DNA from 3 places in the Micromonospora sp. NPDC049903 genome. Region 3 is predicted to be linked to each of the others. Evidence: riboswitches for the same ligand, from Rfam matches in the RefSeq annotation. Region 3 holds a riboswitch; each other region holds the start of a gene.
The links. A riboswitch is a leader RNA that binds a small molecule or an ion and turns the genes downstream of it on or off. The one in region 3 is predicted to bind S-adenosylmethionine.
Positions count from the first base shown of each region.

Region 1: another riboswitch for S-adenosylmethionine. It lies ahead of ACIBO1_RS25835 (ABC transporter substrate-binding protein); the one in region 3 lies ahead of ACIBO1_RS22995 (aminotransferase class V-fold PLP-dependent enzyme).
Region 2: another riboswitch for S-adenosylmethionine. It lies ahead of thrC (threonine synthase); the one in region 3 lies ahead of ACIBO1_RS22995 (aminotransferase class V-fold PLP-dependent enzyme).

Region 1 covers NZ_JBITKL010000022.1:73,848-78,417, forward strand. Annotated here, with positions in the region: gene ACIBO1_RS25820 (urease subunit alpha) at 1-1,284, opposite strand, end outside; gene ACIBO1_RS25825 (urease subunit beta) at 1,281-1,646, opposite strand; gene ACIBO1_RS25830 (urease subunit gamma) at 1,643-1,945, opposite strand; SAM riboswitch class IV at 2,241-2,353, shown strand; gene ACIBO1_RS25835 (ABC transporter substrate-binding protein) at 2,618-3,460, shown strand; gene ACIBO1_RS25840 (amino acid ABC transporter permease) at 3,496-4,278, shown strand; gene ACIBO1_RS25845 (amino acid ABC transporter ATP-binding protein) at 4,275-4,570, shown strand, end outside.
Region 2 covers NZ_JBITKL010000002.1:364,908-369,477, reverse strand. Annotated here, with positions in the region: gene ACIBO1_RS06515 (ABC transporter permease subunit) at 1-579, shown strand, start outside; gene ACIBO1_RS06510 (DUF4232 domain-containing protein) at 516-1,262, opposite strand; gene ACIBO1_RS06505 (DoxX family protein) at 1,663-2,112, shown strand; SAM riboswitch class I at 2,308-2,443, shown strand; gene thrC (threonine synthase) at 2,453-3,739, shown strand; gene ACIBO1_RS06495 (GNAT family N-acetyltransferase) at 4,022-4,570, shown strand, end outside.
Region 3 covers NZ_JBITKL010000017.1:38,749-43,318, forward strand. Annotated here, with positions in the region: gene ACIBO1_RS22980 (hypothetical protein) at 1-391, opposite strand, end outside; gene ACIBO1_RS22985 (hypothetical protein) at 384-917, opposite strand; gene ACIBO1_RS22990 (cyclase family protein) at 1,055-2,008, opposite strand; SAM riboswitch class IV at 2,200-2,318, shown strand; partial or broken gene ACIBO1_RS22995 (aminotransferase class V-fold PLP-dependent enzyme) at 2,370-3,598, shown strand; gene ACIBO1_RS23000 (GMC oxidoreductase) at 3,619-4,570, opposite strand, start outside.

The sequences.
Region 1 (4,570 bases), on a different contig from region 3:
CGGCTCGACCGAGCCGATCTCGTGGTCGAGCCCGTTGGCCATGGCCGCGCAGATGGTGTACTTCGCCACGTAGCGCCGGGCCCGGTGGTTGTCGGCGGCACCGTCACCGGCGAGCGCCCCGACCCGCGCCTTCATCACGTGCGCGCTCTGCCAGGTCCGCAGCACGACCTCGCCGACCCGGCCCATCGCCTGCGAGTCCGAGCCGATGATGGAGATCGCGCCCAGGTCGTGCAGCAGGTCCTCGGCGGCCATCGTGGACGGTCGGATCCGACTCTCCGCGAACGCCAGGTCCTCCGGCACCGCCGGGTTCAGGTGGTGGCAGACCATCAGCATGTCGAGGTGTTCAGCCAGCGTGTTGCGGGTGTACGGGCGGGTCGGGTTGGTCGACGAGGGCAGCACGTTCGGTTCCCCGGCGACGGTGATGATGTCCGGCGCGTGCCCGCCCCCGGCTCCCTCCGTGTGATAGGAGTGGATCGCCCGGCCGCCGATCGCCCGCAGGGTGTCCGCGACGAACCCGGCCTCGTTGAGAGTATCGGTGTGGATGGACACCTGCACGCCGGAGGCGTCCGCGACCCGCAGGCAGGCGTCGATCGCCGCCGGGGTGGTGCCCCAGTCCTCGTGCAGCTTGAACCCACCGGCACCGGCCCGCAACTGCTCCCAGAGCGCCTCGGCGGAGACCGTGTTGCCCTTGCCGAGCAGCAGCACGTTGACCGGGAACGCGTCCAGGGCCTCGTGCATCCGGGCCAGGTGCCAGGCGTTCGGCGTGACGGTGGTGGCCCGGGTCCCCTCGGCCGGTCCGGTGCCGCCACCGACCAGGGTGGTGACCCCGCCGGCCAGCGCCTCGGTGACGATCTGCGGGCAGATGAAGTGCACGTGGGTGTCGACCGCCCCGGCGGTGAGGATCCGGCCGTTGCCGGCGATCACCTCGGTCGCCGGACCGATCACCAGATCCGGGTGCACACCGTCCATGGTGTCCGGGTTGCCCGCCCGGCCCAGCGCGACGATCCGCCCGTCGCGTATCCCCACGTCGGCCTTGACCACACCCCAGTGGTCGAGGACCACCGCGCCGGTGACGACCGTGTCCAGGGCGCCCTCGGCCCGGGTGGCCCGGGACTGGCCCATCGACTCGCGGATCACCTTGCCGCCGCCGAAGACCGCCTCGTCGCCGCCGGCACAGTGGTCGTGCTCGACCTCGATCAGCAGGTTCGTGTCGGCCAACCGGATCCGGTCGCCGGTGCTCGGCCCGTAGAGCGCGACGTAGCGCTCCCGCTCCACCAGGCTCATGCCGCCGCTCCGCTCCGCTGCGCGCCGCCACCGGGCACCGCCGTCGTCGGGGCCGGGTCCAGCGGGCCGGCGGACTCGCCGCGCAGGCCGGGCACGATCCGCGCGCCGCGCAGCGGCACCAGGTCCACGGTGCGACTCACGCCCGGTTCGAAACGCACGGACGTCCCGGCCGGTACGGCGAGACGCTGTCCCCAGGCGGCGGCCCGGTCGAAGTCCAGGGCCGGGTTGGCCTCGGCGAAGTGGTAGTGCGACCCGACCTGCACCGGCCGGTCGCCGGTGTTCACCACGAGCAGCGTGGTCACCGGACGCCCGGCGTTGATCTCCACCGGCCGGGCCGCCGGCAGGATCTCCCCGGGGATCACGGGATCGGGTGGTGCACCGTCACCAGCTTGGTGCCGTCCGGGAACGTCGCCTCCACCTGCACCTCCCTCAGCAACTCGGGGATGCCGTCCTGCACGTCGTCCCGGGTCAGGACGGTGCGGCCGGAGGCCATCAGGTCGACCACGGTCGCCCCGTCGCGGGCGCCTTCGAGCAGGAAGGCGGTGAGCACCGCGACGGCTTCCGGATAGTTGAGGCGCAGGCCGCGCTCGCGGCGACGCCGGGCGACGTCCGCCGCCACGTGGACGAGCAGGCGGTCCTGCTCGTGGGGGGTGAGATACACGGGGTGCTCCCGGTGGGTGTCCGCGCCCCCGGACACCGTCGGCCCGGCGCCTCGACGCGCCGACCGCCGGTCGGGGTTCGCCCGCCGGTCCCGACCGCCACGTGCGCGGGGCCCGGGGTTTCCACCTCCCCAGGTCCGCGTGACGGACCACCGGCGGTGTCGGGTCGGATGCGGACCGCACCGCCCACCGCTGAGCAGACCGTAAGGGATCACGCGGGCGGCGGGCAACACCCCGCGTGAGGGTCGTCATAACGGGTGGACGCTGCCCCGTCACCGGCTGCTAGCCTCGACGACAGGTCAAGAGCGCCAGCGTCAAGCCCCGGCTCGCTGGCCGGCAACCCTCGTCCGCGCAGGGGTGCCCCGGGTGAGGACCAGGCATCGGAGCGACCTCCGGTGCAAGCGTGGCCTGGTGTCCCAGGTCATCACGACCTCGAGGAGAGCCATGGCGTACCCCGATCGACCGGTTGCCTGCCGGGACCTGACCCGGCGTCGACACGTCGACATGATGCGGGTGTGCAGCGCCGCGTGTAGCTGACCGCGTCGCTACCCGGCCGCCGACCCCACCCGGTCGGACGACCACCTCGTTCCCATTCCCATCCTTCGCGGTCCGTCCCACGGCGGACCGTCGGCGTGGCACGTGCGTGCCCGCCGCCGCTCGATCAGGAGACACCTGTGCGCTTCCTTCCTGCCCTGACCCGGGCCGCCGCCGTCGGCGTCACCGCCGTGCTCGCCGCCACCGCCCTCACCGCCTGCGGCTCGGACGGTGACCCCGCCGACAACCCGTACAACCTGCTCCAGCCGGGGGTGCTGCGGGCCGGCACGCTCACCGACGCGCCGCCGAACGTCTATCTCAAGGACGGCGAGTTCACCGGGTTCGACAACGACCTGCTGGTCGCCGCCGCCGACAAGCTCGGGCTGCGGGTGGAGTTCGTCGGCACCGACTTCTCCGGGCTGCTGGCCCAGGTCAACAACCGCAAGTTCGACGTCGGCAGCTCCTCGATCACGATCACCGAGGCGCGGAAGAAGACGGTCGACTTCGGCAACGGCTACGACTTCGGCTACTTCGGGCTCGACGTGCCCGCCGGTTCGACGCTGGCGAGCTTCGACGAGTTGTCCGGCAAGCGGGTGGTGGTCGTGCAGGGCACCGTCCAGGACGACTACGCGACCGGGCGTGGCCTCGACCCGGTGCGGGTGCCGGACTACAACGGCGCGATCAACCAGCTCAAGGCGGGCACCGCGGACGCCTGGATCGCCCCGGCCGAGATCGGTGAGAAGACCGCCGCCGACAGCGGCGGCAGGATCAAGGTCGCGGCGAAGGAGCTCAGCCCGGCACCCACCGCGTACGCGGTGGCCAAGGGCAACGACACGCTGCGCGAGGCGCTGAACCGGGCCCTGGACGAGGTGATCGCCGACGGCACCTGGACCCGCCTGCAGGAGCAGTACTACCCGGGCCGGCCGATCCCGGCCGACTTCACCCCGGGCAGCGGCGACGTGTCGGCGCCGGCCGCCTCCTGAGGTAGGACGACGAGCGAGTAGGGCGGAGGTCGACCGTGGATCCGTTGCGCACCCTGTGGGAGACGTTCTTCGACTGGGAGTCGATGCGCGAGGCGCTGCCCGAGATGATCACCGTCGGGTTGCCGAACACGCTGATCCTGGCGGTCACCGCCGCCCTGCTCGGCTCGGCCATGGGCATCGTGCTGGCCGTCGCGGGCATCTCGCGTACCCGCTGGTTGCGGTGGCCGGCCCGGGTCTACACCGACGTGTTCCGTGGCCTGCCGGCGGCGGCGACGATCCTGCTGATCGGGGTCGGTCTGGCACCGTTGGGCATGCAGGTGTGGGGACCGAACCCGTACCCGCTGGGGATCCTGGCGTTGTCGCTGATCGCGGCGGCGTACATCGGGGAGATCTTCCGCTCCGGCATCCAGTCGGTGGAGGCCACCCAGGTGGAGGCCGCCCGCGCGCTGGGTTTCTCCTGGTGGGAGGCGATGCGGGTGGTGGTGATCCCGCAGGGTGTCCGACGGGTCCTGCCGGCCTGGGTGAACCAGCTCATCGCGCTGATCAAGGACTCCAGCCTGGTCTACTTCCTCGGTCTGCTGGCCAGCCAGCGGGAGCTGTTCCGGATCGGGCAGGACTACGCGGCCAACACCGGCAACCAGTCGGCGCTGCTGCTCGCCGGGCTCTTCTATCTGACCCTGACCGTGCCGCTGACGCACGTCGTCAACTGGATCGACCGGCGGCTGCGGCACGGCCGCCCGGCGACCGGACCGGCCGGTGACGACCCCGACGACCTCGACCTGGCGCTGCCCGGCGCCGCCGGAGGCAACCAACGATGAGCACCTCGGTCAGCCTGAGCCTGCGCGACGTACACCTGGCCTTCGGCCGTCACCAGGTGCTGCGCGGGGTGGACCTGGACGTCGCACGCGGCGCGACCGCCTGCGTGATCGGCCCGTCCGGCTCCGGCAAGTCGACGCTGCTGCGGACCGTCAACCGGCTGCTCGAACCGGACAAGGGTGACGTGCTGCTGGACGGCCGCAGCGTGCTGCGCGACGACCCGGACGCCCTGCGGCAACGGGTCGGCATGGTGTTCCAGCAGTTCAACCTGTTCCCGCACATGAGCGTGCTGCG
Region 2 (4,570 bases), on a different contig from region 3:
GTGGCGCTGTTCTGTGGTGACACGGTGGCCAGCGAGGCGAGCTGGGGCAGCCTGCGCTACCTGTTGGCGGTGCCGGTGCCCCGGGCCCGGCTGCTGACCGTGAAGCTGCTGGTGGCGCTCGCGTACTCGGCGTTCGCGCTGGTGCTGCTCGCCGGCACGGCCCTGCTGATCGGCACCCTCCGGTACGGCTGGTCACCCCTGCGCAGCACGGTCGCCGCGCAGCTCGAACCCGGCGAGGGGCTGCTCCGCCTGCTCGCGGTGCTCGGCTATCTGGCGGTGGTGCTGCTGGTCGTCGCCGGTCTGGCGTTCCTGCTCTCGGTGGTCACCGACGCCGCGCTGGGCGCGGTGGGCGGTGCGGTGCTGCTGTGGATCCTCTCCAGCATCCTGGACCAGATCACCGCGCTCGGCGCGATCCGGTCGTTCCTGCCGACCCACTACAGCACCGCCTGGCTGGGGTTGCTCTCCACGCCCGTGCAGACCGACGACATCGTCCGGGGCGCCATCTCGGCGATCTGCTACGCCACCCTCTTCTGGGGGCTCGCCTTCTGGCGCTTCACCCGCAAGGACATCACCAGCTGAGTGCGGCGTCGACGCCGCCGTCCGTCCGTCCGGTCGGCGGGCGTCGGCGTCGACGCCGTTCGCTCCTTCCAGGCGCTGACTCCGATCCGGCCGGTGTTGCCGAGGTCGATCGGCCCCTCCATGTCGAGGTCCTGCGCCGGCTGTCCGGTCACCGGAGCGATCTCCAGGCGCGCGGCGTCGGTGGCGACCACGGTCGGATCGTCGACCAGGTTGCGCCAGATCACGGCCGCTCCGGCCGCGTCGCCCGGTGCCAGCACCAGCGGCCGGGGTGGGGCGTCGAAGCCCGAGGCGATCCCTGTCGCCCCGGGGACCACCCGGACGGTGATCCGTGCTCCCTCGCCGTCGTAGAGCCGCAGCGCCGGGTAGCCGTGCAGCCGGTACGGCTGGTCGCCGCAGTTGACCAGCTCCACGCCCATCGCCCGGAGCCCCATGGCCGCGCTGACACCGAGGTAGCGGATCAGTACGCCTGACTCGGGGCAGACCTCCGGTCCGTCCGGGCCGGTCGGGGTCGGTGCCAGCGCCGCCGCGCCGGCCGGTTCCGCCGGGGCGTCACCCGGCCCGCCGCCCGGCCCGTCGACCGGTGCGCAGCCGGCGAGCATCGCGGCAGCGGTCAGCAGTGCGACGAGCCGAGGACGCCGTCCGGCCGGGCCCGCGTCGCCGTATCTCGTGGTGGTAGTCGGCATCGATCCCCCGTGGATGTCTCGCATCGGCTCATCGTCGCATCACACGTCTCGATCGCCGGGGAGGGGAACCGATGCCCCCGGGTGGGCGGCTCGTGGCGGCATCGCGGGACCGGGTACCGCTCGGCGTACCGGCTGGTGGGACGAAGGTGGCCGCCTCCAGACCCGGCTGGGTGGCCGGCTCTGGCCGGTGGGGGCGCAACATGTTGCCGTCATGTGTCGACCGTGTACAGGGGAACTTACCGAGGGTGACCAAAAGGATCATCGTCGCGGGGGGTTTCTTTGGAAGTTCCAGTCGCTACCATCGATGTGGGAGCGTTCCCAAAAGAAGAGATTGCATCGACAAATATTTATCAGTCCCGCATTCTGGATGCCCTCGTCCATCCACAATGGAGGTTCCGGAATGCGTACTGACCGGTTCGGCGGGCCGGCCCTGTCCCTGTTCCGCATGGTCATCGGCCTGCTGTTTCTCTGTCACGGGTTGTCGTCCCTGTTCGGCGTCTTCGGCGGTGCCCGGGGGAGCGGTGAAGCCGTCCCGCTCGGCACGTGGCCAGGTTGGTGGGCCGCGCTGATCCAGGCCGTCTGCGGCGCCCTCGTGCTCGTCGGCCTCTTCACCCGACCGGCGGCCCTGCTGGCGTCGGGCTCGATGGCCTACGCCTACTTCGTGGTCCACCAGCCCGAGGCGCTGTTGCCGCTGCGCAACCACGGCGAGTTGTCCGTGCTGTTCTGCTGGTCGTTCCTGCTGATCGCGGTGCTCGGTCCGGGTAGCTGGGCGGTGGACAACCTGCTGCGCCAGCGCAGCGGGGCCGCACTGGACGTGAAGGCGGCCGAACGCAGGTCCGTACCGGCCTGATCCGGCTGGTGCGGCGACCAGGCCGACGCTCGTGCGCGACCCTGGACCGGGTCTCCTCCGGCACCGCCGGAGCCTCTCCGGTCCAGGGTCGTCGCGGTCTTTCAGGCGGTGGCGGCGGTGAGGAATCGCTCACAGGCTGAGATCGAACGCTGACGAGCGCGCCGGGATTGCCTAGACTCGGCGGCACAACTGAATACCTCATCCAGAGGGGCTGAGGGATACGGCCCGACGACGCCCCGGCAACCACCCCACGCGCTCATCGCTGAGCGTCCCGTGGGGCAGGTGCCAATTCCGTCCCCGCCGCAGGGTGCGATGTGGGGGAAGATGAGAGGACTCGGACATGACGTCGACGCTCGCCCCTACCGGGATCGACACCACCGCCAGCCCCGCCCGCGCCCTGGTCTGCCGTGCCTGTTCCGCGCGCTACCCGCTGGCCGCACAGCACGCCTGTTACGAGTGTTTCGGCCCGCTGGAGGTCGACTACGACCCGGCGGCCCTCGCCACCGTGACCCGCGAGCAGATCGAGGCGGGCCCGCAGAACATCTGGCGCTACGCGGCGCTGCTCCCCGCCGGCCAGGACCCGGCCACCCGGGTCACCCTGGACCCCGGTTTCACGCCGTTGGTCGCGGCCGACCAGCTCGCCGCCGAGCTGGGCATCACCGGCCCGCTCTGGATCAAGGACGACAGCGCCAACCCCACCCACTCGTTCAAGGACCGGGTCGTCTCGGTCGCGCTGACCGCCGCCCGGGCACTCGGCTTCTCCCGGTTCGCCTGCGCCTCCACCGGCAACCTGGCCAACTCCGTCGCCGCCCACGCGGCCCGGGCCGGTACCCCGTCGGTGGTCTTCATCCCCAGTGACCTGGAGCAGGGCAAGGTCGTGACGACCGCCGTCTACGGCGGTGAACTGGTCGCCATCGACGGCTCGTACGACGACGTGAACCGGCTCTGCGGCGAGCTGGTGGAGACCGACGAGTTCGAGGACACCGCCTTCGTCAACGTCAACGTCCGGCCGTACTACGCCGAGGGCTCCAAGACGCTCGGCTACGAGGTCGCCGAGCAGCTCGGCTGGCGGATCCCGGCCCAGGTGGTCATCCCGATGGCCTCCGGCGAACTGCTCACCAAGGTCGACAAGGCGTTCAGCGAGCTGGTCGAGATCGGCCTGGTCGAGGCACCGGCCGGCGGGTGGAAGGTCTTCGGCGCCCAGTCGGCCGGCTGCAACCCGATCGCCACCGCCCTGCACGGCGGCGGCGACACCATCACCCCGGTCAAGCCGACCGGGATCGCCAAGTCGCTCAACATCGGTGACCCGGCCGCCGGCCTGTACGCCCTGGAGGCGGTCCGCCGTACCGGTGGCTGGATGGACTACGCCGACGACGACGAGATCCGGGCCGCCGTGCGGCTGCTGGCGCGTACCACCGGGGTCTTCGCCGAGACGGCCGGCGGGGTGACCGTCGCGGTGCTGCGCAAGCTGGTCGAGTCCGGAAAGCTGGACCCGACCGCCGAGACGGTGGTCTACAACACCGGCGAGGGGCTCAAGACGCTCGACGCCGTCGCGGGCGAGGTCGGGCCGACCCACCGGATCAAGCCTTCGCTGCGGGCCGCCCGCGACGCCGGACTGCTCGGCTGAGGCACACCGCGAGCCCGTCGACCGGGTGGCATGTTGCACGCCGACCGATCCGCCGGGTAACGGGCTTTTAGCGGTGAGTGCAGAAAACACGCCGTCGAGTACTTGACGGCAGGAACCGGGCGGCGCAAGATGCTTCGTGCGGGAGGGCGTTTCGCCGTAGACTTTCAGTCTTTACGACCCAGCGCCGGAGGCGTTGTGCGATCGTCCCTCCCGACCAAGCTTTCCGAAGGGGCCGGCGAATAATCGCTGGCCCCTTCGTTCGTCGTCGCGCAGGCTGCGGACATGGCCATCACCATCACCTCCTTCGGTGCCGACGACGAGTCGGCCATCGAGCAGGCGTTCCGGGTCGGCGCCGACTACTCCGCCACCGACCTGCCGGACTACCCCCCGTTCAGCCGGCAGCGGTTCACCTCGCTGTTCCACCAACCGATGCCGGGCACCGAGACGCTCGCCCTGCTGGCCCACGTCGACGGCGTCCCCGCCGGCTACCTGCTGCTCGACCTGCCGCAGCTGGACAACACCGAGAACGCCTCCGCCGAACTCGTCGTGCATCCGGACCATCGCCGCCGGGGAGTCGGTCGGGCGCTGTTCGAGCGCGGCCTGCGCCTGCTGCGTGAGCGCGGACGCAAACGGGTCAGCGCGATGAGCCGGGCGCACCTGCGCGAGGATCCCGACCAACCCGCCCCGGCCACCCGGTTCGCCGCCACCGTCGGCGCGGTCGACGCCCTGGCCGACGTACGGCGGCGACTGCACATCGCCGAGCTGGACCAGGCCGCACTGGACACGCTGCTCGCCGACGCCCGGTCCCGGGCCACCGGCTACGAGGTGCTG
Region 3 (4,570 bases):
CGGGCAGTCTGCCCTCCCGGGTCAGCGCCCCCACCGTGGTGGTCCGTGGCTGCGGCTTCTCGTCCTCGTCGAAGAGCAGCAGCGCCAACCACGGCGGACGGTCGTCGCCGCCCCCGCCCGGATCGCGTTCCCAGGGCAGCGACGGTCGGTCGAGCACCACGTGCGGCAGCACGTTGCCGTGATCGCCCAGGCTGCCGTCGGGCGGGAAGACCGCGCGGATCGCGGTCGGTGGCAGGGCGAACCGGTCGCCGCCGACGCTGAACCGGCGGCTGGTGCCGAACGACTCCGTCGCGGAGCCGACCGCGACCGCCTGGGTCACGGTGATGTCGTAGTCGCCGGCCTCCAGCGCCGGGCGGCGGTGCGCGGCGAACGTGACGGTGTTGTCAGACATGAGCGGCCACCCGGGGGATCTCGTGGAACTGGCTGATGTCGAAGCCGGTCAGGTCGACCGACGCGTCGGGCAGCAGGTCCGTCAGCAGTCCGGCCCGGGCAGCAGTCACGGTGGGCGCCGTCATGCTGCCGACGATCAGCTTCGCGCGTTCGGCGTCGCTGCCGTCGAGATCCGCCACCGCCGCCGGGGCACGCAGCCGGATCGCGTCGGAGACCTCGAACAGGGCCGTGTCGGCCTGCACCGCGCTCCGGTCCAGCCACGCCGGCTCGGGCGTCGCCGTCGGGCGGGGTGTGATGGTGTACCCGGTCAGCAGATCCGGCGTCAGCGCCGGGTCGGTCGGCGACGGGGTGAGCCGGCCACCCCACAACGCGTTCGGCAGCCGCTTGACCACCGGCTGGTAGTCGAACTGGTCCTCGGCCGGGACGCCGTCACGGGTGATGGTGATCCGGTGGGTGGCGGTCGCGTTCCCGACGGCCACCCCCATCGGGCCGACCCCGAACCGGGTGCTGCCCGAGTCGGCCGGCAACGCCGCCTCGGCCGTGCCGGTGCCGCGTCTGCCCCTGCTGCTCGGGACGCTGCAACCGTGCGGACACCGCGTCGGATTCGCGTCTTGTCCCGTGCCGCGACCCGCACACGAGCCGGTCGAGGCCAGGCCCGCTGCGGTCAGAACGTGGCGATCGGGTTGACCGGGCTGCCGGACGTCCCGGCCAGGCGGATCGGCGCGACGGCGAGCTGGAAGTCCCACTGACCGAGGTCGGCGGCGGTCGTCGCGCACGCCTCCAGGTCGCAGTTGTCGAGCAACCACAGACCCATCGCGACGAGGCTCACGGCGTGCACCGGCATCAAGACGTCGTCGTATCCCGACGGCTGGACATCCTGCGGAGTGTCCGCGCCGATCAGTGCGACCTGGCGCTCGTGCAGCCACGGCAGGCAGGACGCGTGCCAGCCGGCCTGGGTGACACCGCCGGCCGTACCGCCCTCGTGGCGGACCCGGCCACGGCCGGTCCGCAACAGCACCGCGTCGCCGGACCCCACCCGTACGCCCTGCCGGCGCTCGGCCTCCTCGAGATCCTCGGGGAACACGACCTGCCCCGGCTCCCACGATGGCACGTCCCGGGCCCTCGCCACGTCGAGCAGGACACCACGGGTGACGATCCCGTTCGCCGCCGCCGTGACGGCCGCCCACGCCGACCCCGTCGCGGCGTCCACCAACGCGTGCGACCGCCCGTTGTACATCACGCCGTCCCAGAAGATGTGACACGGCGAGTCGAGGTGGGTGACGGTGTTGCCGTGGAACGAGAGGCTGAGCCGCTCGGACGAGAAGCCCCAGCGCCGGTCGGCGTGGAAGGCGGGCGGCATGTTCTCGGCACCCGGCATGTCGGCGGCGCACGGGCACGCCGTCGTCGACCGCTCCATCTCTCCCGGCACGGCGACCTCCCACGCGCACGACACGCTCCGGCCGTGGCGTACGGCCCGCGCCGCCGCCAACCGGACGTCGTCGATGATGTGGTTGAGCGTGCCGAGTTCGTCGTCGTCGCCCCACCGACCCCAGTTCGACAGCGTGTCGAAGTACCCGAGCACGTCCTCCTGGGTCGGCACCGGCCGCTCTGCCGTCATCGAAGCATCGACTCCTCCGGTCACGCGGTCGCCGGACACCGCAGGCAGGCTATCCGGTCCCTCCCGCACACCTGCCACACCGCGCCGGGAGGGACGACTCAGTGGACCGTCCGGTGTCGTACGAACAGGGACGTGCCGGGTGCGCGAAGCGCTCTGGCGGAGGCGCTCGCCGGTGTGGCAGCATCGGCAGCGGTCATGAGTGTCAGCGTCAAGGCCCCGGCCTGCTGACCGGCAACCCTCGTACATCCGCGGTGGGGTGCCTCCGGGTGAGGACCAGGCCGTCGGCGATCGCCGGCGGCAAGCGCGGACCCACACGGGTCCACCGTCACGAAGGACCAGTGTGCCCACGATCGCTCCTGCCGTGCTCGGCGACGACCTTCCCGTCCGGCTCTCCGACGGCACCACCGTCGCGTACGCCAACCTCGACTACGCCGCCACCGCACCCTGCCTCACCGCGGTCGCCGCCGCGGTCACCGAACTGTTGCCCTGGTACGCCAGCGTGCACCGGGGCGCCGGCGCCGCCTCGCGCCGATGCACGCTGGCATACGAGCAGTCCCGCCAGACCGTCGCGGACTTCCTCGACATCCGGCCGGACGACCACGTGATCTTCACCCGGAACACCACCGACGCGATGAACCTGCTCGCCCGGGCCCTGCCACCGCACACCACCGTGGTCACTGGGCCGGCGAACACCACGCGAACCTCCTCGCCTGGCCGAACGTGCACCGACTGCCGGTGCCCACCGACCTGCCCGAGGTGACGTCCGAGCTGACCCGTGCACTGGCCGACCTGGGCAGCGGGCGGCCGGTGCTGGTGGCGGTCACCGGCGCGTCCAACGTCACCGGAGAGGTCTGGCCGATAGCCGAGATCGCGGAGATCGCGCATCGGCACGGCGCGCGGATCGTCGTCGACGCCGCCCAGTTGGCCCCGCACCGCGCGGTCTCCATGGCCGACGCCGACATCGACTACCTGGCGCTGTCCGGGCACAAGCTGTACGCGCCGTTCGGCGCGGGAGTCCTCGCCGGCCGCGCCGACTGGCTCGACGCCGCCGACCCGTACCTGTCCGGTGGCGGAGCCACCAGACACGTCGGCGACGAGCCCGCCGAGGTGCAGTGGCAGACCGGCCCGGCTCGCCACGAGGCCGGCACACCGAACCTGCTGGGCGCGGTGGCGCTCGCCGCCGCATGCGCCACGATCTCCGCCGCCGCGCCGGACGTACTCGCCCGCCACGAGCAGGAGCTGCTGACCCGGCTGCGCGACGGGCTCGGCGCCCTGCCCCAGGTGGCGGAGCTGCGCACGTTCGACGCCGACCACGACCGGGTCGGCATCGTCAGCTTCACCGTCGCCGACCGGCAGGCGACCGACATCACCCACCGGCTCTCCGCCGAGCACGGGATCGGCGTACGCGACGGCTTGTTCTGCGCCCACCCGCTCACCCGGAAGCTGCTGGCCGGCGCGGCCGAGCGGCTCGGCCGTCCGACCGACGGGTACGCGATCCGGGCCAGTATCGGCATCGGCACGACCGCCGAGCACATCGACCGGCTTTTGCACGGGCTACGCGAGGTCGTGACCTCGGCCCCGGAGCAGTAAGCCTTTCCCGCGGGGTGCCGTCAGGTGCTGAGGTGGGCGGCGAGGCGCAGGGCCAGCGCCGCCAACGTCAGCGTCGGGTTGGCCGCCGGTGAGTTGGGAAAGACGGACAGGTCGCAGACGTACAGGTTGCGGTGGCCGACGACACGCAGGTCCTCGTCGACCACCCCCGGCCGCTCCCGGCCCGGTGTGCCGCGACCCATCCGCATGGTGCCGACCTCGTGCGATACGCCGCCGAGCGGAGCCCAGAGCTGCTCGTACACCTCGCCGCCGAAGGCGGACACGACGTCGGCGGTGATCTTGTCGAGGGTGTCCTGGACCTGGTGGGCGCGCGGGCTGGGATGGATGCGGATGGTGGGCAGCGCGGCGGGCTTCACGCCGTCCGGCCGGGTCTCGGTCCGGGTGACGGCGTTCTGCTCGACCAGCGGCGCCTCGACCATGAACACCAGCTCGCCCGGCATCTTCCCGTCGACGGTGGCCAGGTTCGCGCTGGTGAACTCCAGGGCGTTGACGAAGCGGAACTGGTTGAGGTTCGCACCCAGGTCCAGCGTGACGCTGTACGGATGCGCGGGGTCGGTGTCGGTGACGTCGGTGAGTTGCCGGGAGACGGTCTTGCTGGAGTCGAAGCGGCTGTACCAGTCCCCGCCCTGCCGCACCCAGAACTTGACCACGTGGATCGGGTGGTCGGTGATGCCGCGCCCGACCAGCGGATTGTCCTCGGCGAGGCCGGACGACTGCGCGACGGCGGCAGTGCCGACCGTGCCGGCGGCCAGCACCACCACGCCGTCGTCGGCCAGTCGGTAGGTGCGGTCCCGGCCGGTCAGGTGGTCGTACGCGACCACGCCGGTGACCTCGCCCGCCGCCCGCTCGACCCCGACCACCTCGTGGTTCAGGTGGACCCGCAGGTTGCCGAAGCGATCGTCCTGCATGGCCCGGCTGAGCAGCAGTTCGGCCGCCGACCAGATACCCGCAGGC